One region of the Pseudomonas sp. R2-7-07 genome, then DNA from elsewhere that is predicted to be linked to it. Evidence: predicted binding sites of a transcription regulator. Region 1 holds the regulator's gene; each other region holds the start of a gene.
The links. The regulator sigma-54, encoded in region 1, starts transcription at its own class of promoters, with help from an activator protein. The targets are predictions, from matches to a motif close to ANTGGCATNNANNTTGCTNT.

Region 1 (9,934 bases):
CGCCTCGTTCGACGGCGACGGCCTGGCCACGTATGCCAAGCCGTTCGTTGAGAAGGGCGAGTTGGTGTCTTATGTATTGGGCACCTACGCTGGACGCAAGCTTGGCCTGCCAAGCACCGCCAACTCCGGCGGCGTTCACAACCTGTTCGTGACCCATGGCGATGAAGACCAGGCGGCGCTGTTGCGTCGCATGGGGCGCGGCCTGCTGGTGACTGAATTGATGGGCCAAGGGCTGAACATGGTGACGGGTGACTATTCCCGTGGCGCGGCGGGGTTCTGGGTGGAAAACGGTGAGATTCAGTTCGCCGTCCAGGAAGTGACGATCGCCGGCAACATGCGCGATATGTTCAAGCAGATCGTGGCCGTAGGTAACGACCTTGAATTGCGCAGCAATATCCGCACGGGCTCCGTGTTGATCGAACGGATGACAGTCGCCGGTAGCTGACCTGCGAGGTTTCACCAAAAAAGGCGCGCCATATCGATGATGGCGCGCCTTTTTTTGTGCCGCTGGCAGACAGGATTAATCTGCTGTTCTTGTTTTGATTCTTAATATCATTTAATAATGAATATCATTACTGGATGAGTGTAGATCATGAGTTCTGTCTTGCGTGAGGACCCGTACCTGGAAAGTTGGCGGTGGATGAGTCGTCAGATTCGCTGCGGGCTCGACCCCAATGAGCCTCGCCTGATCGAACATTACCTCAATGAGGGGCGCTACCTGGCGTGTTGCACGGCGACCCACCCGTGGACGATCGCCGAAACGTCATTTCGATTGCTCATCGACACCGCCAACGATATCGCGCTGCCCTGGCATTGGCGCTCCTCGTGTCTGGACCAGGCCTGGCGCCCCCTGCGTGACCTGGAAAAACTCTCCCACTGTGCCTGCCGCCTCAAGCGCTGGCAGGCCTTCGCCTGGCAATTGGCGACTTGCCAATTGCTGCCATCCCTCTCTCACGCCGACTTGGTGCAAGGATCTGATGATGAGTAACACCCGTATCGAACGCGACAGCATGGGCGAACTGCAAGTCCCCGCCGAGGCCTTGTACGGTGCGCAAACCCAGCGCGCGGTGAACAACTTTCCGATCAGCCATCAGCGCATGCCGGCGCAGTTCATTCGCGCGCTGATCCTGGCCAAAGCCGCTGCTGCCAGGGCCAACGTCGACCTCAAGCAGATCAGCGAAGGGCAGGGCAAGGCCATTGTCGATGCCGCCCAAGGCTTGCTGGAAGGCGACTACATGCAGCACTTTCCGGTGGATATCTTCCAGACCGGCTCCGGCACCAGCTCCAACATGAATGCCAACGAAGTGATTGCGACCCTGGCCAGCCGCTTGCTGGGCGAGGTGGTCAACCCCAATGACCACGTCAACTGCGGACAAAGCAGCAACGACATCATCCCGACCACCATTCATGTCAGCGCCGCGCTGGTGCTGCACGAGCAAACACTGCCGGCCTTGCTGCACCTGGTGCAGGTGATGGAGCAAAAGGCCGAAGCGGTCCACCCGTTTATCAAGACCGGTCGTACTCACTTGATGGATGCCATGCCGGTGCGCATGAGCCAAGTGCTCAATGGCTGGGCGCAGCAGCTCAAGGCCAATGTCGGCCACCTGCAAGACCTGCTGCCGGCGCTGCAGGCGTTGGCCCAGGGCGGCACGGCGGTAGGCACCGGCATCAACGCACACCCGGAGTTTGCCGCACGCTTCAGCCAGCACCTGAGCCAGCTGACCCAGGTGACGTTCACGCCGGGCAAGAACCTGTTTGCGTTGATTGGCTCCCAGGACACCGCCGTCGCCGTCTCCGGCCAGTTGAAAGCCACCGCTGTATCGCTGATGAAGATCGCCAATGACCTGCGCTGGATGAACTCCGGCCCGTTGGCCGGCCTCGGCGAAATCGAGCTGGAAGGTCTGCAGCCGGGGTCATCGATCATGCCGGGCAAGGTCAATCCGGTAATCCCGGAAGCCACGGCCATGGTGGCTGCCCAGCTGATTGGCAACGACACGGTGATCACCGTCGCCGGCCAATCCGGCAACTTCGAGCTGAACGTGATGCTGCCGATCGTCGCCCAGAACCTGCTCAGTAGCCTGGAGTTGCTGGCCAACGCCAGCCGTTTGCTGGCGGACAAGGCTATTGCCAGCTTCAAGGTCAACGAAGCCAAACTCAAGGAGGCGTTGTCGCGCAACCCGATTCTGGTCACCGCCCTCAATCCGATCATTGGTTACCAAAAGGCCGCTGAAATCGCCAAGCAGGCTTATCAGCAGGGTCGTCCGGTGATCGATGTCGCCCTCGAACACACCGACTTGCCGCGCAGCCAACTGGAAGTCCTGCTGGACCCGGAAAAGCTTACGGCGGGCGGCGTGTAATCACCGACCCTGTTTTGGAGGCTCACCATGGAGCACTGGAAACGCACGATCGAACGGGCCAATCGCTGTTTTATGGCGGGCGAGCTGGTAGACGCCCGCGAGGCCTACTTGCAAGCCCTGGCCCTCGCCCAGGTGTTGTTCGAACGCTGGGCGGATGCCGACGAAGCCGTGGCGGCTTGCGTCATTTCCCATCACAACCTGGCAGACCTGCACCTGCGCCTGAACCAGCCTGAAGAAAGCGCGGAATACCTCTGCGCCATTCACCAGCGTCTACTGCAGGCCATGCAGGACGCGCGGCTCAGTTCGCAGTTGCGCGAGGCGGCGTTGCGCCAGAGCAGCAAAACCTACGTCGAACTGTTGAATTTCATCAGCGATCACGGCGAGTACCCGCGCACCCATCGCTTGCTGGGCAGCGCCGCTTCGCAGCCGACCCCCTCTCACTATGGAGCACATTGATATGACCTACACCCTGCCGGCTTTGCCTTACGCCTACGACGCCCTCGAACCCCATATCGATGCGCAAACCATGGAAATTCACTACACCAAGCATCACCAGACCTACATCAATAACCTTAATGCTGCGGTCGAGGGCACCGAGTTCGCAGGCTGGCCGGTGGAGAAGCTGGTTTCCAGCGTTGAAAAATTACCGGAGCAATTACGCGCTGCCGTGGTCAATCAAGGAGGCGGGCATGCCAACCATTCGCTGTTCTGGGCGGTCATGTCGCCCACAGGTGGCGGAAAACCTGAGGGGGAACTGGGCAAGGCGATCGACGAGCAACTGGGTGGCTTCGACAGTTTCAAGGAGGCCTTTACCAAAGCGGCGTTGACCCGTTTCGGCAGCGGCTGGGCCTGGTTGAGCGTCACCCCGCAAAAGACCTTGGTGGTGGAAAGCAGCGGCAACCAGGACAGCCCGCTGATGAGCGGCAACACGCCGATCCTCGGTTTGGACGTTTGGGAGCACGCTTATTACCTGCTGTATCAAAACCGACGACCGGAGTACATCAATGCATTCTATAGCGTCATCAATTGGCCGGAGGTTGCCGCGCGCTACCAGGCCGCTTTGGCCTGATATTCACCCTATAACAAGATCTAAGGCCGACTATGGGTACTGAAACACTGGCGATTAGCAGCGTGCGATTATTTCGCTACGCGTTAGGCTCCCTGCTTGTATTAGTCGGTACGGCATTGCTGGTGGCCAATGGGCTGGCCTGGCTCGACCTGGAGCCACGCATCTTGCGCGCCTTGCAGGGCGGGGCGATCTGCGCACTCGGCACCGCCCTGGGCGCGGTGCCGGTGCTGGTGATCCGCCGAATGCCAGCGGCGTTGAGCGATACCTTGCTGGGGTTTGGGGCGGGGGTCATGCTGGCGGCGACTGCCTTTTCGCTGGTTGTGCCGGGCATTGCCGCCGCTGAGAGCCTGGGATTGTCGCCCTGGGGCGCGGCTGGCTTGATCAGCTTCGGCATTATGCTGGGTGCATTCGGGCTCTATCTCGTGGACCGCAAGGTCTCCGGCGCCAGCCCGGAAATGCTGGTGGGCACGCCGGATAAGCCGGTTATCCCACCGCGCATCTGGCTCTTCGTGTTTGCCATCATTGCCCACAACATCCCGGAAGGCATGGCCGTGGGGGTCTCTGCGGGTGGCGGCATGGCAGATGCAGACAGCCTCGCCATGGGCATTGCTCTGCAGGACGTACCGGAAGGCCTGGTGATCGCGCTGGTATTGGCTGGGGCGGGGATGTCGCGGATCAAGGCGTTCCTGATCGGCGCTGCGTCCGGTTTAGTCGAGCCGGTCTTCGCAGTGCTGTGCGCGTGGCTGGTGAGCCTTGCCGAAGTGCTGTTGCCCCTGGGGCTGGCGCTGGCTGCTGGCGCGATGCTGTTGGTGGTGACCCATGAGGTCATCCCCGAGTCACGCCGAAACGGTCACGATAAGCTCGCCAGCCTGGGGCTGTGCATCGGGTTCTGCTTGATGATGGTGATGGATACGGCGTTGGGATGAAGCTTGTTCCTACAGCGGAAGGCGGTTATTCGCCTTCATCAAAGTAGTTATTGATCAACTTCACCAGCGCGTCCATGGCTTCCTGCTCTTGTTCGCCTTGGGTTTCCAAGTGGATCTTGGTGCCTTTGCCTGCGGCAAGCATCATCATCGCCATGATGCTTTTACCGTCGACCATCGATTCGGGCGTGCGCCCGGCGCGTATCTGGCAGGGGAACTGCCCGGCAACGCCGACAAACTTGGCTGAGGCGCGGGCGTGCAAGCCCAGCTTGTTGATGATTTCAATTTCCCGAGCCGGCATCGCAGTGGTGTTCCTTTCAGCTAAGGTCGCGGTGGCGAACCTGGACATTCTTGAGGGTTTGTTGCAGCACCTGGCCGAGCCGTTCCGTCAGGTAAACGGAGCGGTGGTGACCACCGGTGCAGCCGATGGCAATGGTGACATAGGCGCGATTGCTCGCGGCAAAGCGCGGCAACCATTTGAGCAGGTAGGTGGAGATGTCCTGGAACATCTCTTCCACATCCGCTTGTGCCGCCAGATAGTCGATCACGGGTTGATCGAGCCCGGATTGATCGCGCAACTCCGGCTTCCAATAAGGATTGGGCAGGCAACGCACGTCGAACACCAGGTCGGCGTCCACCGGCATGCCACGCTTGAAGCCAAATGACTCGACCAGAAACGCTGTGCCAGGCTCCGGCTGGTTCAGCAATCGCAGTTTGATCGCATCGCGCAGTTGGTACAGGTTCAAGTTGGTGGTGTTGATCTTCAGATCGGCCAGATCGATGATCGGCCCCAGCAGCTTGGTCTCGTCCTGGATAGCTTCCGCCAGGGAGCGGTTGGCGCTGCTGAGCGGATGGCGTCGACGGGTTTCGGAGAAACGCTTGAGCAGGGTTTCTTCGTCGGCATCCAGGTACAGCACGTCGCAATGAATATGCTTGGCGCGCACTTCCTCAAGCAGTTCGGGGAAGCGCGAGAGATGGCTGGGCAGGTTGCGGGCGTCGATTGACACGGCAACCAGCGGTTGCGCCAGTTCGGTATGGATCAAGGCGCGCTCGGCCAATTCCGGCAGCAGGCCGGCGGGCAGGTTGTCGATGCAATAGAAGCCGCTGTCTTCAAGCACATTAAGGGCAGTGCTCTTGCCCGAGCCGGAACGGCCACTGACGATGATCAAACGCATGATTATTGCCCGCTTTGCTCATCCAGGACGACCTGATACAACGCCTCATTACTTTCGGCACTGCGCAGTTTATCGCGTACTTCCTTGCGGTCGAGCATGCTGGCGATCTGCCGGAGCAGTTCCAGGTGCGCATCGGTGGCAGCTTGTGGGACCAGCAGAACGAACAGCAGGTCGACCGGAGCGCCGTCGATGGCATCGAAATCGATGGGGTGATCCAGGTGCAGCAGTGCGCTGACCGGAGTTGTGCAGCCTTTGAGGCGGCAGTGGGGGATGGCGATGCCGTTGCCAAAACCGGTCGAGCCAAGTTTTTCACGGGCGATCAGAGCCTCGAAGACATCTTGCATCTCCAGGTCAGGCACTTGGCTGCTGATCAGGTTGGCAATTTGTTCGAGGGCTTTTTTCTTGCTGCCGCCCGGCACGTTCACAAGGGAACGGCCGGGGGTCAGGATGGTTTCAAGTCGGATCATGGGGGGAGAGTTAACGACCTGTACCTTGCATCAGGTGCAGATTCTTTTCCTTATGCTTTTTGAGTTGGCGGTCAAGCTTGTCGGTGAGCAAGTCGATCGATGCATACATGTCTTCATGCTCGGCGTTAGCAACCACTTCGCCACCGGGTATCTGCAGGGTCGCTTCAATTTTCTGCTGAAGCTTATCGACCTTCATGATGACCTGCACGTTGGTGATCTTGTCGAAATGTCCTTCAAGCTTTTTCAGCTTCTGTTCGACGTATTCGCGCATGGGTGGGGTGACTTCTACATGGTGTCCACTGATGTTGACTTGCATACAGCTTCTCCTTCGTTGCCAGTGCATAAAGCGGCAGGCGAAAAGCGCCTGCCACTGGAACGCTGTGCCCCGCCCGTCACATCAAACGCTTTCGCTCGCTGGAAGGCGCGATCCCGAGAGACTCGCGGTACTTGGCGACGGTTCGACGGGCGACCTGAATGCCTTGTGCCTCCAGTAAACCAGCGATCTTGCTGTCACTCAACGGCTTTTTCTGATTTTCCGCGGCAACCAGTTTTTTGATGATCGCGCGGATCGCCGTGGACGAGCATTCGCCGCCTTCGGAGGTGCTTACATGGCTGGAGAAAAAGTATTTCAGCTCATAAATACCCCGTGGGGTATGCATGAATTTTTGCGTGGTCACCCGTGAAATCGTCGATTCGTGCATGCCGACCGCTTCAGCGATGTCGTGCAGTACCAAGGGCTTCATTGCCTCGTCGCCATATTCCAGGAAGCCGCGCTGGTGCTCGACGATCTGGGTGGCCACTTTCATCAGGGTTTCGTTGCGGCTTTGCAGGCTCTTGATGAACCAGCGTGCTTCCTGCAGCTGGTTGCGCATGAAGGTGTTGTCGGCGCTGGTATCGGCGCGGCGCACGAAGCCGGCGTATTGCGGGTTGACCCGCAGACGTGGCACCGACTCCTGGTTCAGTTCCACCAACCAGCGTTCGTTGTCCTTGCGCACGATTACATCAGGCACGACATATTCGGCTTCGCTGGACTCGATCTGCGAGCCCGGGCGAGGATTGAGGCTCTGAACCAGCTCGATAACCTGGCGCAGCTCGTCTTCCTTGAGCTTCATGCGGCGCATCAGCTGGCTGTAGTCGCGGCTGCCGAGCAGGTCGATGTAGTCGCTGACCAGGCGCTTGGCTTCAGCGAGCCACGGGGTTTTGGCCGGTAGCTGGCGCAATTGCAGCAGCAGGCACTCGCTGAGCGTACGGGCGCCAATGCCGGCGGGTTCGAATTGCTGGATACGGTGCAGGACGGCTTCGATCTCGTCCAGTTCGATATCCAGCTCCGGGTTGAAGGCCTCAAGAATTTCTTCGAGCGTTTCGTCCAGATAACCCTGGTTATTGATGCAGTCGATCAGGGTGACGGCGATCAAGCGATCGGTGTCGGACATCGGCGCCAGGTTCAGCTGCCACAGCAGGTGGCTCTGCAGGCTCTCGCCGACCGACGTACGGGTGGTGAAGTCCCATTCGTCATCGTCATTGCTGGGCAGGCTGCTGGCGCTGGTCTGGTAGACGTCTTCCCATGCGGTGTCCACCGGAAGCTCGTTGGGAATGCGTTCGTTCCATTCGCCGTCCTCGAGGTTGTCCACCGTAGGGGCGGTTTCCTGATAGGACGGTTCCTGTACATCAGGATTGGGCTTTTGCTCGATATTGTCGGCCAAGGGGTCGGTGTTGTCGAAGTCGTCGCCTTCTTCCTGGCGTTCGAGCATCGGATTGGACTCCAGGGCCTCCTGGATTTCCTGTTGCAGGTCCAGGGTCGACAATTGGAGCAGGCGGATGGCCTGTTGCAGCTGCGGTGTCATCGTCAGCTGCTGGCCCATTCTCAGGACTAGCGATGGTTTCATGGCAGGGGCTTAACACCTTATTCGCCGGCGCAATGCGCCATCCACGACAGGGCGCGTGAGCGCCAAACATAAGCAAATTATATGCCTGATATCGGGGCCTTTGCCTAGAGCGCGGTAACAATAAAAAAGCTGAGTTTTTTATTGACTCGCTCGCGCGCTCGCAAATGGCCCGATATCACCGTGTTTACAGGCGGAACTCGTGACCCAGATAAACTTCTTTCACCAGTTCGTTGGCCAGGATAGTCGCGGAATCCCCTTCGGCAATCAGCTGCCCATCGTTGACGATATAAGCGGTTTCGCAGATATCGAGGGTTTCACGGACGTTGTGGTCGGTGATCAGCACACCGATGCCCTTGGCCTTGAGGTGGTGAATGATCTGCTTGATGTCGCCCACCGAAATCGGGTCAACGCCAGCGAACGGTTCGTCCAGCAAGATGAATTTGGGGGCAGTTGCCAGGGCGCGGGCGATCTCCACGCGGCGACGCTCACCACCGGACAAGCTCATGCCGAGGTTGTCGCGAATGTGGTTGATGTGGAATTCCTGCAACAGGCTTTCCAATTCCTGGCGGCGGCCGTCGCGGTCGAGTTCCTTGCGGGTCTCGAGGATTGCCATGATGTTGTCGGCTACCGACAGTTTGCGGAAGATCGACGCCTCCTGCGGAAGATAGCCGATACCTGCACGCGCACGGCCGTGCATCGGCTGGTGGCTGACGTCCAGGTCATCGATCAATACACGCCCCTGGTCCGCCTGGACCAGCCCGACGATCATGTAGAAGCAAGTGGTCTTGCCGGCGCCGTTGGGGCCGAGCAGGCCGACGATCTGGCCGCTGTCGATCGACAGGCTCACATCGCGTACCACCTGACGGCTTTTATAGGCCTTGGCCAGATGCTGGGCTTTCAGGGTTGCCATTACTCGGCCTTCTTCTTCGGCTGGATGACCATGTCGATCCGTGGGCGAGGCGCGGTGACCTTGTTGCCATTGGCGCGACCCGCCTGGGCGACCTGGGTCTGGGTGTTGTAGACGATCTTCTCGCCTTCGGTGGAGTTACCGTCGGCACTCAACACCTTGGCCTGGTCGATCAATACGATGCGATTTTGCTGGGCATGGTACTGGATAGTCTTGCCATAGCCTTTCATCGGCCCTGGGTCTTCTGCCTTTTGCTTCTGCTCGAAGTAAGCCAGGTTGCCCACCGAGGTCACGACGTCGATATCGCCGGCCTGGGTGCGAGTCAGTGTCACCGTATTACCGGTGATCTTCATCGAGCCTTGGGTGATGATCACGCCACCGGTGTAGGTCGCGACGCCTTGCTTGTCATCCAACTGCGCATCGTCAGCCGAGATGTGGATCGGTTGCTGGCTATCGTTCGGCAGAGCCCAGGCGCTCACGCTTCCCAGTGCTGCGCCCAGACCGAGCAAAATAGGGAGGGTTTTAACGAGCCTCATACTGTCCTCTTACGTTCGATAGCAGGTGTATCCTGCTTTCTTTCAAATACGCTTTCATTCCCTTGCCGGTCGATACACCGCCAGCGCCGTCGATTCTAACGTCTTGCTCGGTCTGCGCATATTGCTGTTGTGGGAATACCGTCATGCGACTGCTGGTAATAATGGTGTCCCGGTTCTGCGCGTCTGTACGTGCGACGCGCACCGAGTCGATCAGTTCGATTTCGGTGCCGTCCGGATTGACCTCGCCACGCAGGCTGGTGACGTGCCACGGCAGTTCGGTGCCACGGTACATGTTCAAGTCCGGATTGGTCAGCAGGCTGACTTCCGAGGCTTTCAGGCGCTCGACCTTGTCGGAGACCAACTCGTACTGCACCTTGCCATCGGGCAGGAACTGCACGGTGTGGGTGTTGGTGGCGAAGTTGTCGATGATGCTTTCATCCACCTGCACGACAGGTTTGTCGAGAAAGCGCTCCGGGCTGATATTCCAGTAGCCCACCGCGAGCAACAGCGCGGCGATGACCCCGAATAGCAGGAAGTTGCGAATCTTTTTGCTCAGCATATAACGCTCTATAAGTAGGCGGCGTGGGCCGCTTCAAGACTGCCCTGGGCACGCA
Region 2 (9,934 bases), 680 kb from region 1:
CGAGCGCCACCAGGCCTTGGAGTCATGCCAGTGCGCCTCGACCCGCGTCTGGGCGTCCCAGTAGGAGTCGAAGTCGGCACACACCAGGAAGCGGTCATAGTCGATCAGCCCGTCGATCAAACCCACATACCGGCCCGGATCATCCGGCGAGAACACCCCGCCACGGATCGCCTGCAGCACATCGCTCAAGCGATGGGAGGCGGCGATTTCCGGCCCGGCGTTGAATTCACCGGCGTGCTTGCGGGCTTCGACCTGCTGGGCACTGAGGCCGAAGATGAACATGTGCTCGGCGCCCACCCGCTCGTGCATTTCCACGTTGGCGCCGTCCATGGTGCCGATGGTCAGCGCGCCGTTGAGGCCGAACTTCATGTTACTGGTGCCCGACGCCTCGAAACCGGCGGTGGAGATCTGCTCGGACAAATCCGCCGCCGGGATGATGCTCTCCGCCAGGCTGACGTTGTAGTTGGGCAGGAACACCACTTTGAGCAAGCCGCGTACGGTCGGGTCGTTGTTGACGGTGCGCGCGATATCGTTGGTCAGCTTGATGATCAGCTTGGCCTGGTGATAACTCGCCGCGGCCTTGCCGGCGAAGATTTTCACCCGCGGCACCCAGTCGACCTCCGGCTCGGCCCGGATCGCCTGATACAGCGCCACGGTGTGCAGCAGGTTGAGCAACTGGCGCTTGTACTCGTGGATCCGCTTGACCTGCACGTCGAACATCGCCGCCGGGTTCACCGAAATGCCCAGGCGCTCATGGATGATCTCGGCCAGCGCCCGCTTGCTGTGCAGGCGCTGGTCGGCGAAGGCTTTGCGGAAGGTCTGTTTCTCAGCGAAGGTTTCCAGTTCGCCCAGGCGTGTTTCCATGTTGTCGAGAATGTCAGCACCCAGCGCTTTCACCAGCATATCGGTGAGCTGGGGGTTGGCCTGGTACAGCCAGCGGCGGAAGGTGATGCCGTTGGTTTTGTTGTTGATGCGCTCAGGGTAGAGCTTATGCAGTTCGGAAAACACCGTGCTGCGCATCAGCTGGGTGTGCAGGCCGGACACGCCATTGACACTGTGGGAACCGAGGAACGCCAGGTTGCCCATGCGTACACGGCGGCCGTTGTCTTCTTCAATCAACGACACGGCGCGCAGTACGTCGAAGTCGTGAACGCCCTTGGCGCGCAGCGAGTCGATATGCTGGGCGTTGATCAGGTAGATGATCTGCATATGCCGGGGCAGCATGCGCTCCATCAAACCGACCGGCCAGGTTTCCAATGCCTCAGGCAGCAAGGTGTGGTTGGTGTAGGAAAGCGTTTCAACGGTAACGTCCCACGCGGCTTCCCACGGGATGTCATGCAGGTCAACCAGTTGACGCATCAACTCGGCCACCGCGATGGACGGGTGGGTATCGTTGAGCTGGATCGCCGCGTGTTCGCCCAGGCTCAGCACCGAGCCGTGCATGTTCTTGTGGCGGCGCAGCAAGTCTTGCAACGAAGCGGAAACGAAGAAGTATTCCTGGCGCAGGCGCAGTTCCTGTCCCGCTTCGGTGCTGTCGGCCGGGTACAGCACCCGGGAAATGCTTTCGGCGCGGGCCACCTCGGCGACGGCGCCCAGGTGGTCACCGGCGTTGAAGCGTTCCAGGTGCAAATCTTCGACCGCCCGTGCGCGCCACAGGCGCAAGGTATTGACGCTGGCGCCACGCCAGCCGACCACCGGGGTGTCGTAGGCAACGGCACGTACTGTTTCGCTGGGCGTCCACACCTGGATCAGCTTGCCGGAGGCGTCCGGCAGGGTTTCGACGCTGCCGCCAAAGCCGATCGGGTAAATCACCTCGGCCCGCTCAAACTCCCACGGGTTGCCGAAATCCAGCCAGCGCTCGGTCTGCTCCTGCTGCCAGCCATCGACAATCGCCTGGCGGAACAAGCCATGTTCGTAACGAATGCCATAACCATGGCCGGCAATGCCCAGGGTCGACATGCTTTCCATGAAGCATGCCGCCAGACGGCCCAAGCCACCATTGCCAAGCGCCGCGTCGGGTTCGAGTAGGCGAATGCGCTCAAGGTCTACGCCCAGCTCGGACAGGGCTTCGCGCGCGATTTCCAGCACGCCGAGGTTGCTCAGGCTGTCGTAGAGCAAGCGACCGATGAGAAATTCCAGCGAGAGGTAATAAACCCGTTTCTGGCCTTTGCGGTAGATGCGCCGCGTATGGTCCATCCAGTGGTCGACCATCTGGTCGCGGGCGGCCAGGGCAATGGCTTCGAACCAGTCGTGGTCGAAGGCGTGATCCGGGTCCTTGCCCACCGCGTAGGTGAGTTTGGTCAAGACAGCATCGCGAAATGCGGCTACCTCTGCTTCTCGTGCAAGTGGTTCCTGAGACATCAATTGCGACCTCGGGCGAGATAGAAGGAGTTGCTAGAGCCTAGACGGTCTGACAGACGGTGGACGCTCTGGTTCGTCAGTTTTTTAACTCATTGCGCGTTGCATGAATTTGATGCAGAGGTCGTGCCTGATCGCCGTTCGCGCAGAAACTCTGAAAAGGTTGTTCAAAAAACCACCAATCCCGGTATGATCGCGCGCCCGGATACAGCCCCACCTTTTGGAACCCTGATGAAGCCTCAACTGATCGCCGCCGCGGAACTCGACCGTCTCGAGACCTGGCAGAAATATTCCGCCCACATGTGCGGTGGCTGCGTGTCCAGCTGCTGCACGCTGCCGGTCGAAGTGAAGATCAAGGACCTGATCCGCATCGGCATCGTCGATGAGTTCGAGCGCGGCGACCCGCCGAAGAACATCGCCAAGCGTTTGCAGAAGGAAGGCATCGTCGAGCGCTTCAATTCCAAATCCGAAATTTTTACCTTGCAGCGCATGAGCAACAACGACTGCCTGTACCTGGATCGTAAGACGCGCTTTTGCACTATTTATGACAAGCGCCCGGATACCTGCCGCAACCACCCGAAAATCGGGCCGCGGCCGGGGTATTGTGCGTACAAGCCGAAAGAAGTGGTGCGCGAGACTAATTTCAAGACACTCGACAAGTTTTGATGATCGTTCCCGCGCTCCGCGTGGGAACGCAGCCCTGGACGCTCCGCGTCCGCTCTTGAGGGCTGGACGCAGAGCATCCCAAGAGGCATTCCCACGCAGAGCGTGGGAACGATCAGACATAAAAAAACGCCCCCGGCCTTTCGACCGGGGGCGTTTTTATTCAGCCTGAGTTAACTCAGTTCTTGGCTTTCTTGGCAGCGCGGGTGCGCTCGCCTTCGTCCAGGATCTTCTTACGCAGGCGGATCGACTTAGGCGTGACTTCGCACAGCTCGTCGTCCTGGATGAATTCCAGGGCCTGTTCCAGGGTGAACTTCACCGGTGGAACCAGAGCGATGGTTTCGTCTTTACCCGAAGCACGCATGTTGTCGAGCTTCTTGCCTTTGGTTGGGTTGACGCCCATGTCGTTGTCACGGCTGTTCAGACCAACGATCTGGCCGTTGTAGATCTCTTGACCGTGTTCAACGAACAGCTTGCCACGCGCCTGGAGGGTTTCCAGGGAGTAGGTCAGCGCCTTGCCGGTTTCTACCGATACCAGCACACCGTTCTGACGGCCGGACATGTCGCCGGACTTCATGGTGTCGTAGCGATCGAAGATCGAGGTCAGGATGCCAGCACCGTTGGTCAGGGTCAGGAACTGGTTACGGAAACCAATCAGACCGCGAGCAGGGATGTTGTATTCCAGACGTACACGGCCTTTGCCATCCGGCACCATGTTGGTCAGGTCGCCCTTACGCAGGCCCATCTCTTCCATCACCTTGCCCTGGGATTCTTCCGGGGTGTCGATGGTGACGTTTTCGAACGGTTCCTGCTTCACGCCGTCAACGGTACGGATGATCACTTCCGGACGACCAACACCCATTTCGAAGCCTTCGCGACGCATGGTTTCGATCAGTACCGAGAGGTGCAGCTCACCACGGCCGGAGACCTTGAACTTGTCGGCCGAGTCGCCTTCTTCAACGCGCAGGGCAACGTTGTACAGCAGCTCTTTGTCCAGACGCTCCTTGATGTTACGGGAGGTCACGAACTTGCCTTCTTTACCGCAGAACGGCGAGTCGTTGACCTGGAAGGTCATGGAAACGGTCGGCTCGTCAACGGTCAGAGGCTTCATCGCCTCGACGGTGTCCGGCTGGCACAGGGTGTCGGAGATGAACAGCGAGTCCATGCCGCTGACGCACACGATGTCGCCGGCGAAGGCTTCTTCGACGTCGATACGGTGCAGGCCGTGATGGCCCATCAACTTCAGGATACGGCCGTTACGCTTCTTGCCGTCGGCGCCGATCGCTACAACCGGGGTGTTTGGCTTGACGCTGCCACGGGCGATACGGCCAACGCCAATAACACCCAGGAAGCTGTTGTAGTCCAGTGCCGAGATTTGCATCTGGAACGGGCCTTCACGGTCAACCTTCGGTGGTGGAACGTGGTCAACGATGGCCTGGTACAGCGGGGTCATGTCTTCCGCCATGGCGGTGTGTTCCAGACCGGCAATACCGTTCAGGGCCGAGGCGTAGATCACTTGGAAATCAAGCTGCTCTTCGGTGGCACCCAGGTTGTCGAACAGGTCGAAGATCTGGTCCAGAACCCAGTCCGGACGCGCGCCTGGACGGTCAACCTTGTTGATGCACACGATCGGACGCAGGCCGGCTTCGAAAGCCTTCTTGGTCACGAAACGGGTTTGCGGCATAGGGCCGTCTTGAGCGTCAACCAGCAGCAGAACGGAGTCAACCATCGACATTACGCGTTCTACTTCGCCGCCGAAGTCGGCGTGGCCCGGGGTGTCCACGATGTTGATGTGGTAGCCGTTCCAGTTGATTGCGGTGTTTTTTGCCAGGATGGTAATACCGCGCTCTTTTTCCTGGTCGTTGGAGTCCATCACGCGCTCGTCGTTGAGCTCGTTGCGCTCCAGGGTGCCGGATTGACGCAAGAGTTTGTCTACCAGGGTGGTTTTACCATGGTCAACGTGAGCAATGATGGCGATGTTACGTAGATTTTCGATCACTTGTGTATCTCGATCAGAGGATTCGGTGTGCTGACAGGTCGTGGCAGCGATTTACAGTAGAGTCAGGCCTTGCCGTTACAGCTTGACGGCAGAGTCGGGGGGCCGGTGACGCAGGCCACAGGCAAACAGCCCCGGGCTCTTAGCTCGGTCGATAAACGCGCACATTGGCATGCCCCTCACTGAGCAAATGGTGGGCATGCAGGCGACTCATCACGCCTTTGTCGCAATACAGCAGGTACTGACGGCTGTCATCCAGTTCCTTGAAACGCGCGTTCAATGCATAAAACGGCAGCGTTTGTACGTCGATGCCAGGAATTTCCAGCGGCTCATCCTCGGCGGCATCCGGGTGACGGATGTCGACGATGATCTGGCCGGCCAGGGCTTCGCTGACTTCTTCGATCTGCACATCCTGGCCCAGCTCGTCGATGACGCGATCGATCGGGACCAGTTTGGCGTTCTCGAGCGCTCGCTCCAGAATCGCCATGTCGAACTGTTGTTCTTCATACTCCACGCGGTTGCGCTTGGCGTGGGTCTTGGGGTTCACCGAGATGACCCCGCAATACTCAGGCATATGCTTGGCAAAGTCGGCGGTGCCGATCTGCTCTGCCTGATCGATGATGTCCTGCTTGTGGCTGGCGATCAGCGGGCGCAACACCAGTTTCTCGGTGACGCAGTCGATGATCGACAGGTTTGGCAGCGTCTGGCTGGATACCTGAGAGATCGCTTCACCGGTCACCAGCGCGTCGATCTGCAACCGATCGGCAATCCGCGACGCCGCGCGCAACATCATACGCTTCAATACGACGCCCATATGACCGTTATCGACTTTGCCGAGAATTTCGCCCAGCACTTCCTCGAACGGTACGCTCACAAATAGCACGCGTTGGGAGCTGCCGTACTTCTTCCAGATAAAGTGCGCGACTTCCATCACGCCCAATTCGTGTGCACGCCCGCCCAGATTGAAGAAGCAGAAGTGGCTCATCAGGCCGCGACGCATGATCTGGTAGGCCGCCACCGTCGAATCGAAACCGCCGGACATCAATACCAGGGTCTGTTCCAGGGCGCCCAGCGGGTAGCCGCCGATGCTGTTGTGCTGGCTGTGGATCACGAACAACCGTTTGTCGCGAATTTCCATGCGCACTTCAATTTGCGGTGCTTTCAGGGAAATTCCGGCGGCGCCGCACTCGCGACGCAGCTTGCTGCCGACGTATTTCTCTACGTCCATGGAGCTGAACGGATGCTTGCCGGCACGCTTGCAGCGCACCGAAAAAATCTTGCCGGCCAGCGCGTCACCGAAGTGCTGTTTGCACTTCTCGGTGATGTCGTCGAAGTCGCCCAGCGGGTATTCATCCACCTGCAGGAAATGCGCGATGCCCGGCATGCAGCTCAGGCGCTCGGTCATGTCCTTCAAGGCTTTGGCGTCGGTCAGGCGGGTTTCCAGCTCGAGGTTGTCCCACACGCCATTCACCACCACAGCCGGGTCCAGGTCACGGAGCACGGCACGGATGTTCTTGGCCAATTGACGGATGAAACGCGTCCGTACCGGTCGGCTCTTGATGGTGATTTCGGGGAAGACTTTAACGATTAATTTCATGGAAACAGCGCGCGCCGGGCCTGCTGAAAAAGGGGGGCGCGGATTATAGCGGAAATCGCTCAAGGTTTAACCAGTTAATATGCAGCGCATTCGCTGCGCACCAAAACGGGTCATTTACGCCCATTAACGCTACATTGCAGTGCGCTATTTGCCGCGCTTTGGCCGATTGCACCGTTATAGGGGCCATTTTGACGCAAAAAGACCATGTTGGCGCACTGGCATGCAATTTGCTCTCTTGTGAGGCAGGTTGCCTTGGCGGAGTATCCGCGCCGGCATCACCCAAATTCTAAGGGCTAACTCCACTACCCTAGCCCGAAGCCACCCGGAGGACACCATGTCGAAGTCGGTTCAACTCATCAAAGATCATGACGTTAAATGGATTGATCTGCGCTTCACGGACACCAAAGGTACTCAGCACCACGTGACCATGCCGGCTCGCGACGCGCTGGATGATGCTTTCTTCGAAGAAGGCAAGATGTTCGACGGTTCCTCCATCGCCGGCTGGAAAGGCATCGAAGCCTCCGACATGATCCTGATGCCGGACGACAGCACTGCCGTCCTCGACCCGTTCACCGAAGACCCAACCCTGATCATCGTCTGCGACGTGATCGAGCCTTCGACCATGCAAGGCTACGACCGCGACCCACGTGCGATCGCCAAGCGTGCCGAGGAATACCTGAAGTCGACCGGTATCGGCGACACCGTATTCGTAGGCCCGGAGCCAGAATTCTTCATCTTCGATTCGGTCAAGTTCAAGTCCGACATCTCCGGCTCCATGTTCAAGATCTACTCCGAACAAGGCTCGTGGATGTCCGACCAGGACGTGGAAGGCGGCAACAAAGGCCACCGTCCAGGCATCAAAGGTGGCTACTTCCCTGTTCCGCCGTTCGACCACGACCACGAAATCCGTACCTCCATGTGCAACGCCATGGAAGAAATGGGCCTGGTCATCGAAGTTCACCACCACGAAGTGGCGACTGCCGGCCAGAACGAAATCGGTGTGAAGTTCAACACCCTGGTCGCCAAGGCTGACGAAGTCCAGACCCTGAAGTACTGCGTACACAACGTGGCTGATGCCTACGGCCGTACCGCTACCTTCATGCCTAAACCGCTGTACGGCGATAACGGTTCGGGTATGCACGTTCACTTGTCCATCGCCAAAGAAGGCAAGAACACCTTCGCCGGCGAAGGTTATGCCGGCCTGTCCGACACCGCCCTGTACTTCATCGGCGGTATCATCAAGCACGGTAAGGCCCTGAACGGCTTCACCAACCCGTCGACCAACTCCTACAAGCGTCTGGTTCCAGGCTTCGAAGCGCCGGTGATGCTGGCCTACTCGGCCCGTAACCGTTCCGCCTCTATCCGTATCCCTTACGTGTCCAGCCCGCGCGCTCGTCGTATCGAAGCCCGCTTCCCGGACCCGGCGGCCAACCCATACCTGGCTTTCGCAGCCCTGGTCATGGCTGGCCTGGACGGCATCCAGAACAAGATCCACCCTGGCGACGCCGCCGACAAAAACTTGTACGACCTGCCGCCTGAAGAGGCCAAAGAGATTCCACAAGTGTGCGGCAGCCTGAAAGAAGCCCTGGAAGAGCTGGACAAGGGCCGTGCGTTCCTGACCAAAGGCGGCGTGTTCAGCGACGACTTCATCGATGCCTACATCGAGCTGAAAAGCGAAGAAGAAATCAAGGTTCGTACCTTCGTACACCCACTGGAATACGAGCTGTACTACAGCTGCTGATCCGGTAGCGCTGCTTGATGTAGCGTGATTGAAAAAAGGCCTCCTTCGGGAGGTCTTTTTTTGCGCAATTTTTTGTAGGAGCGAGCTTGCTCGCGAAAAACGCAAAGACACCTCATTTCTTCAACATTTACGCGCTATCGTTAACGACCTTCGCGAGCAAGCTCGCTCCTACAGGGGATCGCCTTTGAAATCTCGATTCGTATTTGCCTTGATGTTCGTCAGTGCCGGTGCTTGCGCCGCCCCGCCCACGCTCGAGCCGCTGCTCAACAGCATCGCCGAGCGCCTGGAGATAGCCGACCAGGTAGCCTTGAGCAAATGGGACAGCCATAAGCCCGTAGAAGATAAAAAGCGCGAGCAGGAAGTGATCGCCAGCGTCGTCGCCCAAGCACCGAGCTACAAACTGGACCCCGCCTCTGCCGAGCAATTCTTCGCGGCGCAGATCGAGGCAAACAAACTGGTGCAGTACACCCATTTGTCCGACTGGCAATTCCAGGGCAAGGCCCCCGACGATCCGCGTCCGGACCTGGTCAAGCAGATTCGCCCGCGATTGGATGAGCTGCAAAAAAGCCTGCTGCAGCAACTGGCCGACTTCACGCCCATGCGCACAGATCCTCAATGCCCCCAGTGGCTTGCCGAGGCGGTGCATGAGCCGCTGAATGATCCGCTGCGCCAACTGGCGATGATCCGCGCCACGGCGGAGCTGTGCGTCTACAAAGGTTAACTCGTGCAAACCCAATCAAAACTGTGGGAGGGGGCTTGCTCCCGATAGCGGTGTATCAGGCATGTAGATGTCGACTGACACTCCGTCATCGGGGGCAAGCCCCCTCCCACATTTTGATTGCATGTATTCAGGACCGTCTCTGGCAGCTCCCTGAACAACCTTTACAAACCGCACTATATTGGTGCGATAGGTTGCACCCATCCCAGCGACCCAGCCCATTTTGGTTCGATTCTTCCCGAACAAGCTGGCGGAACGCCACAGTTTCGCGCCTGAACCCCTTATTTCAGGGCTTTAACGCTTCTTTTCGGAGCCTTGGTTTGGTTTTTGCATTTTCCTTGTATCAGCGTGTGCCTCAAGCCTGCGCCTTGCTCCAAAAGAGGTCCTGATGACCATCAGTGATGCACTGCACCGTTTGCTACTCGACAACCTGACCACCGCGACCATCCTGCTCAACGCCGACCTGCGTCTTGAGTACATGAACCCGGCGGCGGAGATGCTCCTGGCCATCAGCGGCCAGCGCAGCCATGGGCAGTTCATCAGCGAATTGTTCACCGAGTCGGCCGAGGCCTTGAGCTCGTTGCGCCAGGCCGTGGAGCAGGCACACCCGTTCACCAAGCGTGAAGCGATGCTCACCGCACTCACCGGCCAGACCTTGACCGTCGACTACGCAGTGACGCCGATCCTGAGCAATGGCGCGACCCTGCTGCTGCTCGAAGTGCACCCCCGCGACCGCCTGCTGCGCATCACCAAGGAGGAAGCGCAGCTGTCCAAGCAGGAAACCAGCAAGATGCTGGTGCGCGGCCTGGCCCACGAGATCAAGAACCCGCTGGGCGGCATTCGTGGCGCGGCGCAGTTGCT
Region 3 (9,934 bases), 2.6 Mb from region 1:
CAGATGCTCAGGCCGTCTTCGCCCGGCAGCATCAGGTCGAGGATCACCAGGTCCGGTTGTTCGGCGATGATGCGCGCCGCGGCCTGGGCGCCGTCGTTCTCCACCGACACCCGCAGGCCGTTGCTCTCCAGGTATTCGCGGGTCAGCTCGGCCAGCCGCTCATCGTCCTCGACAATCAATATCTGCCAGGGTTCTTGCTCCACGCGGTGTCCTCATTGTTATAAGAAATGCTGATGGTCGACACGGTCGAGGCATACCCTGGTTGTCATGTATTGAGGGCATAACGAGGGTCGATTGTAGCCACGGGCCAACCCCTGAACACAAGCCTGGAAATCCATTCGGTCATGGCGTTTTTTTGTGATAGGGTTCGCGCCCTCAAAAATCCAACCGACAGTTTTTGCCTGGAAATATTCGGTGACAGGCGGCGTAATCCAGCAGTACTGCGGCCTACACGGGCGTTCCATGATTCATACACATTTTACCCACAGCGTTATCCACAGGTAGTGCGTTGCTAAGCCCCCCAAAACGCATTATCTTGTACCTCGGCACTTCCAGAGACCCTACATGTAGGGTTTTGGAAATAAGCGCCCAACCACATAAGCAGCTCGAAATTCAAGCGTTTTATTGCTGGCACAGCGTGGAACCAACCGATTATCAGTAGACCAAACCGCTCACGCGGATGGCAGCTGTTTTTCATCCAAGTCATGGAAAACGGTACGGGTGTTGCAGGAAAGCCTGACACTCGCAATCAAATATAGAACGTGGAGACAACCCCCCATGCAAACCGACACAACTCGCGAGAACCCGCAGGGCTCCGTGCCGCAGGCCGCTGATTCGAATATGGATCTGGCCGCCACTGCACCTGGCCAATTGCGCGTGATCAAGCGTAACGGCACTGTCGTTCCTTACACCGATGACAAAATCACCGTCGCCATCACCAAAGCGTTTCTTGCAGTTGAAGGCGGCACCGCTGCCGCCTCGTCGCGCATCCACGACACTGTTGCACGCCTGACCGAACAAGTGACCGCGACCTTCAAGCGCCGCATGCCATCGGGCGGCACTATCCACATCGAAGAAATCCAGGACCAGGTCGAACTGGCCCTGATGCGTGCCGGCGAGCAGAAAGTTGCCCGTGACTACGTGATCTACCGTGATTCCCGCGCCAAGGAACGCGCCGTGCACGCGCCGGCCGCCGAATCCGTCCAGGCGCATCCTTCGATCCGCATCACCCTGGCCGATGGCAGCTTTGCGCCGCTGGACCTGGGCCGCCTCAACACCATCATCACCGAGGCCTGCGAAGGCCTGGAAGAAGTCGATGGTGACCTGATCCAGCGCGAAACCCTGAAGAACCTGTACGACGGCGTGGCCCTGACCGACGTCAACACCGCCCTGGTGATGACTGCCCGTACCCTGGTCGAGCGTGAGCCGAACTACTCGTTCGTCACCGCGCGCCTGCTGATGGACACCCTGCGCGCCGAAGGCCTGGGTTTCCTGGGCGTGGCCGACAGCGCCACCCACCACGAGATGGCTGACCTGTACGCCAAGGCGCTGCCCGCCTACATCGCCAAGGGTATCGAATTCGAATTGCTGAACCCGATCCTGGCCACCTTCGACCTGGAAAAACTCGGCAAGGCGATCAACCACGAGCGCGACCAGCAGTTCACCTACCTGGGCCTGCAAACCCTGTACGACCGTTACTTCATCCACAAGGACGGTATCCGTTTCGAACTGCCGCAAGTGTTCTTCATGCGCGTGGCCATGGGCCTGGCGATCGAAGAGAAGCACAAAGAAGACCGTGCGATCGAGTTCTACAACCTGTTGTCGTCCTTCGACTACATGTCGTCCACGCCGACCCTGTTCAACGCCGGTACCCTGCGTCCACAGCTGTCGAGCTGCTACCTGACCACCGTGCCGGATGATCTGTCGGGCATCTACCACGCGATCCACGACAACGCCATGCTGTCCAAATTCGCCGGTGGCCTGGGTAACGACTGGACGCCGGTTCGTGCACTGGGTTCGTACATCAAGGGCACCAATGGTAAATCCCAGGGCGTCGTGCCGTTCCTCAAAGTAGTGAACGATACCGCCGTAGCCGTAAACCAGGGCGGCAAGCGCAAAGGCGCTGTGTGTGCCTACCTGGAAACCTGGCACATGGACATTGAAGAGTTCATCGAGCTGCGCAAGAACACCGGTGATGATCGTCGTCGTACCCACGACATGAACACCGCCAACTGGATCCCTGACCTGTTCATGAAGCGTGTCTTCGATGACGGCAAGTGGACCCTGTTCTCGCCATCCGAAGTTCCGGACCTGCACGACCTGACCGGCAAGGCCTTCGAAGAGCGCTACGAGTACTACGAAGCCCTCACCGAGTACCCAGGCAAGGTCAAGCTGTTCAAGACCATCCAGGCCAAAGACCTGTGGCGCAAAATGCTGTCCATGCTGTTCGAAACCGGCCACCCATGGCTGACCTTCAAAGACCCGTGCAACCTGCGCAGCCCGCAGCAGCACGTCGGCGTGGTGCACAGCTCGAACCTGTGCACCGAGATCACCTTGAACACCAACAAGGACGAGATCGCCGTTTGCAACCTGGGCTCGATCAACCTGCCGAACCACATCGTCAACGGCAAGCTGGACACCGCCAAGCTGGAACGCACCGTCAACACCGCCGTACGCATGCTCGATAACGTGATCGACATCAACTACTACTCGGTGCCACAGGCGCAGAACTCCAACTTCAAACACCGTCCGGTCGGCCTGGGCATCATGGGCTTCCAGGACGCCTTGTACCTGCAGCACATTCCTTACGGTTCCGATGCCGCCGTCGAGTTCGCCGACAAGTCCATGGAAGCGGTCAGCTACTACGCGATCCAGGCGTCCTGCGACCTGGCCGACGAGCGCGGCGCCTACGAGACGTTCCAGGGTTCGCTGTGGTCCAAGGGCATCCTGCCGCTGGATTCGCAACAGATCCTGATCGAGCAACGTGGCCAGAAGTACATCGATGTTGACCTGGAAGAATCCCTGGACTGGGCGCCAGTACGTGCCCGTGTGCAGAAAGGTATTCGTAACTCCAACATCATGGCCATCGCACCGACCGCGACCATCGCCAACATCACTGGCGTTTCGCAGTCGATCGAACCGACCTACCAGAACCTGTATGTGAAATCGAACCTGTCGGGCGAATTCACCGTGATCAACCCGTATCTGGTTCGCGACCTGAAAGCCCGCGGCCTGTGGGACTCGGTGATGATCAACGACCTGAAGTACTACGACGGTTCGGTGCAGCAGATCGAGCGCATCCCGCAAGAACTCAAAGAGCTCTACGCCACTGCGTTCGAAGTGGACACCAAGTGGATCGTTGACGCCGCCAGCCGTCGTCAGAAGTGGATCGACCAGGCGCAGTCCCTGAACCTCTACATTGCCGGTGCTTCGGGCAAGAAACTCGACGTGACCTACCGCATGGCCTGGTACCGTGGCTTGAAAACCACTTACTACCTCCGTGCCCTGGCCGCGACCAGCACCGAGAAGTCGACCATCAACACCGGTAAGCTGAACGCTGTTTCCAGCGGCAACCACGGTGACGATTCGGTACTCGCTGCGCCAGCCGGCCCGGCACCGGTGCCGAAGGCTTGTGCGATTGACGAGCCGGATTGTGAGGCTTGCCAATAAGCTGAGCACGCCCTGGGTTTGACCCCAAGGCTGAAAAGCCCCCGATAGGCCTCTGGTGTATCGGGGGCTTTCTTTTGCCTGGTGAAACGTTCGTGCGCGGCTAAAACAATACGGTTGCGATACCCGCCTGAGGCACACCGCCTCGACGGCCCCACAACTCAATCCGCCCGTTGATCACCGCCATGGAATGCCCCCCGTACGCGACTGTACCCACCTTGCTGCTTCGCAAGTCGGCATCCGTAGCCTGCCTGTAATGATTCCTGAGCCCCAAACGGTCTAACCCTTCACGAGAGTACTCACCATCATTCACACTTTTCATCGCTTCAATAAAACCCTTCCCAGCCGTGCCATCGTTGTTCTCCATTTGTGCCCGCTTGGCACTCATCGCAAACATGAAGTTGGCATCCGTCATCATTTGTGGATCATCACCCTTAAATCGTGCATAGGTTGCCGCTTGTTGCAATTCGTCCTTGGTTAACTTGTAGACCTTGTCGCTGTCCCTCATGACCACCTCGTAACCATTGGCGGTCTCTTTCACACTTTTGTAGATGTCTGTCGGTTTCTGGCCGAAATGCATCATGGCGGCCTTTATTGCAGAAACGGTAACGCAATTGCCATCAGGCCCCTGGCTGAAGCCACTCCAGATATTGTCCGGCTTTTTCCCCGGATTACTGTTATCAGGCTTGTAATTGAAATGCTTTGAGCCTTCGGTAATCGGCTTGTTGCTCATGGACTCGACAGGACCAAATCCCTCCGGGCTCACTCTACCGCCGCCACCTCCTCCACCACCGCGACCTCCCGGCGGCGGCGGGGCAGGCGGTGCTACATCATCATTGGGAAACCATTCCTCCAGCATCCGTTTGAGGAACTCAAGGAATTTGTCATCCGCTTCCTGGATCAGCTTGTTAAGCACTTCCTTGAATTTCTCATCACCCAGTTTCTGGCGCAGCTCATTCAACTTGTCGCGCAAATCCTGAGCCGTCTGGGTCTTGGAGCCTTGTTCGGCATCGAACAACTGGTTGAGTAATGTCTTGACCGCGGACACTTCACCAGCAGGTTCGGGGAAAGCTGACTCCCTACGCGCAATGACCGGTACATGATTTATGCGCCCAGCACCTGGCGCAGATATTCCTGAGCTCCACATTCCAAGCCCTCCTCACTGATTCTTGAGCCCCTCAGGGCCGTTGCCCGATCAGTGGTGCGCCAGGATTGAAGCGTTCCTTCTCAAGCATTTCCGGGCGTTACCCGATGTGCCGCAGGCTATTTTCTTACGCCCACAAAAAAGCCCCTCCTAAGAGGGGCTTCTTGTCGAGCGCTACCGCATCAGGTCATCTGAATGATGGTCTGCATGATGGTGCTCTGGGTGGAGATGGTCTTGGCGTTCGCCTGGTAGTTGCTCTGGGCCTTGATCAGGTCCACCAGCTCGTTGGTCAGGTTGACGTTGGAGTTCTCCAGAGAGTTGGCCACGATCGAACCCAGTGTGCCGGCTTGCGGAGTGTCGTACCCAGGCTGGCCCGAAGCGAAGGTCTCTTTCCAGGTGGTGCTGCCGCCGGGTTGCAGGCCTTGTTCGTTATTGAAGCTGGCCAGCGAGATCTGGCCGATGGCCTTGCTCTGCTGATTGCTGAAGGTGGCGAACATTACGCCGTTGCCGTCGATCTTCAGGCCGGTGATCTGGCCGGTGGCATAGCCATCGGTGACCGGAGGGTTACGGTAGGTGGCCGAATTGTATTGGGTAATGTTGGCCATGTTGACGGCAATCCCGCCCGGGTTGGCGTTCGCGCCGTTAGCCTTCCACACACCATTAGTCACTGTGCCCGGCACCCAGCCTGCAACGGTGAGCGTCTTATCGGACACACCACCGGTCACCACGCTGGTGAGTTTGCCCGCGCCATCGAAGGTCAATGTCGACGCTACAGGCGGGGTCGACGGGGTGCCCGTCGGTGCCGAACCATCAGGATTGCGACCGTCGATCAGGGTATAGGCATTCCACTTGTTGCCGTCGGTTTTCACCAGGTACTGCACCATTGGGTGCGCGTTGCCCTGGGAGTCGTACAAAGTGGTGCTGTATTGAGTGGTGAAGGTATCGGTCTTGGTCGGGTCGAACGGCTTGGCCGTTTGGTCGATTACCGGCTCCGAGGAGTTCAGGTTACTGGTGGAGTCCACCTTGGTGGACGCCTTGGGCGGCAGGTTAGTCAGGTTCAGTTGCAGGTCGGTGAGCCCGCCCTTGATGATCTTGCCGTCATCATCCGCCGCGTAACCCTGCAGGCGCGAGGTACCCGTGTTGTTGGTGATGAAGCCGTCTTTGTCGGCACGGAAGGCACCGCTGCGGGTGTACTCCAGCGAACCGTCGCTGCCCTTCTGTACGAAGAAGCCACCGCCCTGGATCGCCATGTCCAGGATACCGCCGCTGCCGTTAACGTCACCCTGGGTGAATTGCTGGGATACCGCCGCCAGGTTCACACCATTGCCGATGCTGTTCTGGCCGGTGCCCAGTTTGGACGCCGCGTAGATATCCGCGAACTCTGCACGAGACGACTTGAAACCCGTGGTCGCGACGTTGGCGATGTTGTTGCCGGTCACGTCCAGTTGTTTGTTGGCCGCATAGAGGCCGCTAAGGCCGATATTAAAAGACATGTTTCTCTCCCTCTGCCGTATTTAGCCGGCTCTATGTACCGATAGTCTGAATTTGCGACAGCTTGACGCTGCCCATGCCGCCTGCCAGGTTCAGCAGCATCTCGCCGCCGGTCTTGCTCAGCGTCACGCTGGTGACAGTTGCCGGCAGCGAAGTGGCCAGGGCAACCGCGTCGCCCTTGTCATTCTTGGTCGAGGCCGCGAAGGTGTAAGTACCGGCTGGGGCCACCTCACCCGCTTCGTTCTTGCCATCCCAGATAAAGTCCGAAACCCCTGCGCTCTGAGCGCCCAGATCGAGGGTGCGCACCACGTTGCCGTCTTTATCGGTGATCTTGACCGAGACGTTGCCCGTCGCCGCTGTCACCGCCACCGAACCGGTCATGCTCTTGCTGGTATCGACCAGCGCCTTGTCGGTCTGGGTGATGATCGAACGTCCGACCAGCGACGAAGCCTGCAGCGCCTGGGATGAGCTGAAGTTGCTCGAGATGTTATTCACCGAGTCATTCAGGGTGTTGATGCCTTCCAGGCTGCTGAACTGCGCCAGCTGAGCCACGAACGCACCGTTATCCTGTGGCGACAAGGGGTTCTGGTTTTTCAGCTGGGTCACCAGCAGTTGCAGGAATGCATCCTTGCCCAGGGCCTGGTCGCCTGTGGCGGCCTTGGAAACATTCGCTACATTGTTTGAAGCGTCCTTGACCTTGGAATTGAAGAGGTCCTGGACTGCCGTATTGTTCGACGTATCAACGATGGCCATTATTTGGCGCCCCTTATCACTGACCCAGGGTCAGGACCTTCTGCATCATGGTTTTGGCGGTGTTCATCATTTCCGCGTTGGTCTGGAACGAGCGACTGGCGGAAATCATGTCGGCCATTTCCTCGACCACGTTGACGTTGGGGTAATAGACGTAACCCTTTTCGTTCGCCGCCGGATGGTTGGGCTCGTAACGCGCTTCGAGGTTGCTCTGGTCTTCGACCACACCCAGCACCTGCACGCCTTGACCGGCGGCATCCTGGTTCTGGAACAGCGAATCACTGCCGCCGCTCTGGCCGCCCTGGAACATGGTGGCGAACACTGGATGCCGGGCACGGTAAGTCTGGTCGATGCTCGAAGACACGGTCTCGGCGTTGGCGATGTTACTGGCGACGGTGTTCAAACGCGTGGTCTGCGCGCTCATGCCACTGCCGGCAATATTGAAAACACTGGACAGGGACATGGCTTATTCTCCACGCAGGGCTGACATCAGCCCTTTGAATTTGCTGTTGAGCAGGGTAAAGCTGGCCTGGAAATTCACCGAGTTTTCGGCGTAGTTCGATTGTTCCAGCTGGGCATCGACGGTGTTCTGGTCGATCGATGGCTGCATTGGCGTGCGATACAGCAGCGACTCGTCACCACTGCTCAGGCCTTGCGCTTCGATATGACGGCTGTTGGTCATGTTCAAGGCGAAGGTGCCGTTCTTGGTCTTGTCCTGCTGCGCGGCGAGCACGGCGGAGAAGTCCAGATCCCGAGCCTTGTAGTTCGGGGTATCGGCGTTGGCAATGTTGTTGGCCAGGACTTCGGCACGCTGGGCGCGGAAGCCCAGGGCTTGTTCGTGGATACCGAGCGCTTTATCGAAGCTGATGCTCATGGCGGAAACCTTTAGGCTGACCTGCTATTCGTTAACAGGGCTATAGCAAGGTGCATGCCAATCTGCGGGGGGCCCATATATCAAGGGCTGGCGGGGAGGTTGCCGGTGGCAATGCCAGAAAAGCGGCAAGTACTTTCCGCGTGGCGTCAGTAAAGCGGCAATACGACTTGCCGCTTCCGGTGGGATGGTGGCAAAACAAATGTGGGAGGGGGCTTGCTCCCGATGGCGGTGTATCAGTGATAAAGATATCAACTGAACCACCGCTATCGGGGGCAAGCCCCCTCCCACATTTTGACTGCGTACTGCTTATTTGGCCTGGTAGATGATTCCCGGGCTGCACTGCACCATCTGGTAGTGATCCGGCAATCCGTTCAAGGCTTCCGAAGCGCCGAGGAACAGATACCCGCCACGCTTGAGCGTGCCATGGATGCGCAACAGGATGTCTTTCTTCACTTCGGCCGAGAAATAAATCAGCACGTTGCGGCAGAACACCATGTCGAACTTGCCCAGGCTGGCGTAGCTGTCGAGCAGGTTGAACGAGCGGAACTCCACGCGATTCTTGATCGGCGCCTTGATCGCCCAGCGCCCTGCCCCTTTCGGATCAAAGTAGCGCTGCAGACGCTCCGGGGACAAACCCCGGCCCAGGGCCAGGCTATCGTATTCACCCGTCTTGCAGTTGGTGAGCATGGTGCCGGACAAGTCGGTCGCGACGATTTGCGCGCCGGCCTTCAACTGGCCCATGTTGGTCCGTTCGAACTCGTCGATGGACATTGAGATCGAATACGGTTCCTGTCCGGAAGAGCACGCCGCCGACCAGATACGCAGGCGCTGGCCCGGGCTGGCCTTGATGGCCGCCGGCAGCACTTTGTTCTTGAGCACCTCAAACGGGTAGGTATCGCGAAACCACAGGGTTTCGTTAGTGGTCATGGCATCGACCACCATCTCCTTGAGCCCGCTGCGCGGCTGCCCCTGGATCCGCTGGACCAACTCACCCAGGGACTTGATGCCCTGCTGTTCCATCAGTTTGTTGAGACGGCTGGATACCAGGTATTGCTTGTTTTCACCGAGCAATATGCCACAGGCTTTTTCCAGGAAGACCCGGAACTGTTCGAAATCCAAATTACCCGTAGACAATGATACCGCCTCTTAAATCGTGTGACCGCCAGGGGAAATCCCCTAGCCGTGATCTGCTGCCTTGATCCGGTCGACTACCCGGGATGCGAGGTCATCAGGCCGGAATTTAGCCAGGAAGTCATCTGCGCCGACCTTCTTGACCATTGCCTGATTGAATACCCCCGACAACGAAGTATGCAGGATGATATGTAATTTTTGCATGCGTGGATCGTTGCGTATTTCAGCTGTAAGGGTATAGCCGTCCATTTCCGGCATTTCAATGTCGGAGATCATCATCAGAAATTCTTCTTCCGGCTTCTTGCCCTCATCGACCAACTTGCGCAGGTAATCCAAGGCTTGGCGCCCGTCATTGAGGGCCACCACATCGACGCCGATGGTTTGCAGGCAACGCGTGACCTGCTTGCGGGCGACAGAGGAGTCGTCCACGGTCAACACGCGCAGGGACACCGCCTTGTGCGCTGTCTCGGCATCCACCACACCGACCGAGATGGTCTCCGACGTGGGCGCCACTTCGGCGAGAATTTTCTCTACGTCGATGATTTCCACCAACTGGTTATCAACCCGCGTCACGGCCGTCAGGTAATGATCGCGCCCGGTGCCCTTGGGCGGCGGATGGATCTCTTCCCAGTTCATATTGACGATACGTTCCACCGAGCGCACCAGGAACCCCTGGGTCTTGGTGTTGTATTCGGTAATGATGACGAACGGGCTCTGACGGTCCTGCAAACCAGCGGAGCCGGTAGCCATTGCCAAATCAAGAATCGGAATGGTTGCGCCACGGATATTGGCTACGCCGCATACCACCGGACTGGATTTAGGCATGATCGTCAGCTTGGGACACTGCAACACTTCCCGCACTTTGAACACGTTAATGC

Region 2: a site for sigma-54 is predicted at 6,829-6,848, ahead of glnA (glutamate--ammonia ligase). Genes of this name have one in related genera too.
Region 3: a site for sigma-54 is predicted at 7,968-7,987, ahead of flgB (flagellar basal body rod protein FlgB). Genes of this name have one in related genera too.

What each region holds. Positions count from the first base shown of each region.
Region 1 covers NZ_CP027759.1:1,122,638-1,132,571, forward strand. Annotated here, with positions in the region: gene pmbA (metalloprotease PmbA) at 1-445, shown strand, start outside; gene C4J86_RS04910 (FagA protein) at 593-988, shown strand; gene C4J86_RS04915 (lyase family protein) at 981-2,357, shown strand; gene C4J86_RS04920 (hypothetical protein) at 2,385-2,813, shown strand; gene C4J86_RS04925 (superoxide dismutase) at 2,815-3,426, shown strand; gene C4J86_RS04930 (ZIP family metal transporter) at 3,459-4,352, shown strand; gene C4J86_RS04935 (HPr family phosphocarrier protein) at 4,378-4,650, opposite strand; gene rapZ (RNase adapter RapZ) at 4,667-5,524, opposite strand; gene ptsN (PTS IIA-like nitrogen regulatory protein PtsN) at 5,527-5,991, opposite strand; gene hpf (ribosome hibernation-promoting factor, HPF/YfiA family) at 6,002-6,307, opposite strand; gene C4J86_RS04955 (RNA polymerase factor sigma-54) at 6,384-7,877, opposite strand; gene lptB (LPS export ABC transporter ATP-binding protein) at 8,062-8,787, opposite strand; gene lptA (lipopolysaccharide transport periplasmic protein LptA) at 8,787-9,320, opposite strand; gene lptC (LPS export ABC transporter periplasmic protein LptC) at 9,307-9,879, opposite strand; gene C4J86_RS04975 (HAD family hydrolase) at 9,888-9,934, opposite strand, start outside.
Region 2 covers NZ_CP027759.1:444,398-454,331, reverse strand. Annotated here, with positions in the region: gene C4J86_RS01890 (glycogen/starch/alpha-glucan phosphorylase) at 1-2,361, opposite strand, end outside; gene C4J86_RS01885 (YkgJ family cysteine cluster protein) at 2,590-3,024, shown strand; gene typA (translational GTPase TypA) at 3,200-5,020, opposite strand; gene thiI (tRNA uracil 4-sulfurtransferase ThiI) at 5,160-6,614, opposite strand; gene glnA (glutamate--ammonia ligase) at 6,949-8,355, shown strand; gene C4J86_RS01860 (chorismate mutase) at 8,540-9,076, shown strand; gene glnL (nitrogen regulation protein NR(II)) at 9,462-9,934, shown strand, end outside.
Region 3 covers NZ_CP027759.1:4,303,261-4,313,194, forward strand. Annotated here, with positions in the region: gene C4J86_RS19700 (response regulator) at 1-203, opposite strand, end outside; gene C4J86_RS19705 (ribonucleoside-diphosphate reductase subunit alpha) at 778-3,669, shown strand; gene C4J86_RS19710 (hypothetical protein) at 3,770-4,813, opposite strand; gene flgE (flagellar hook protein FlgE) at 4,993-6,303, opposite strand; gene flgD (flagellar hook assembly protein FlgD) at 6,335-7,054, opposite strand; gene flgC (flagellar basal body rod protein FlgC) at 7,071-7,514, opposite strand; gene flgB (flagellar basal body rod protein FlgB) at 7,518-7,925, opposite strand; gene cheR (protein-glutamate O-methyltransferase CheR) at 8,232-9,059, opposite strand; gene C4J86_RS19740 (chemotaxis protein CheV) at 9,102-9,934, opposite strand, start outside.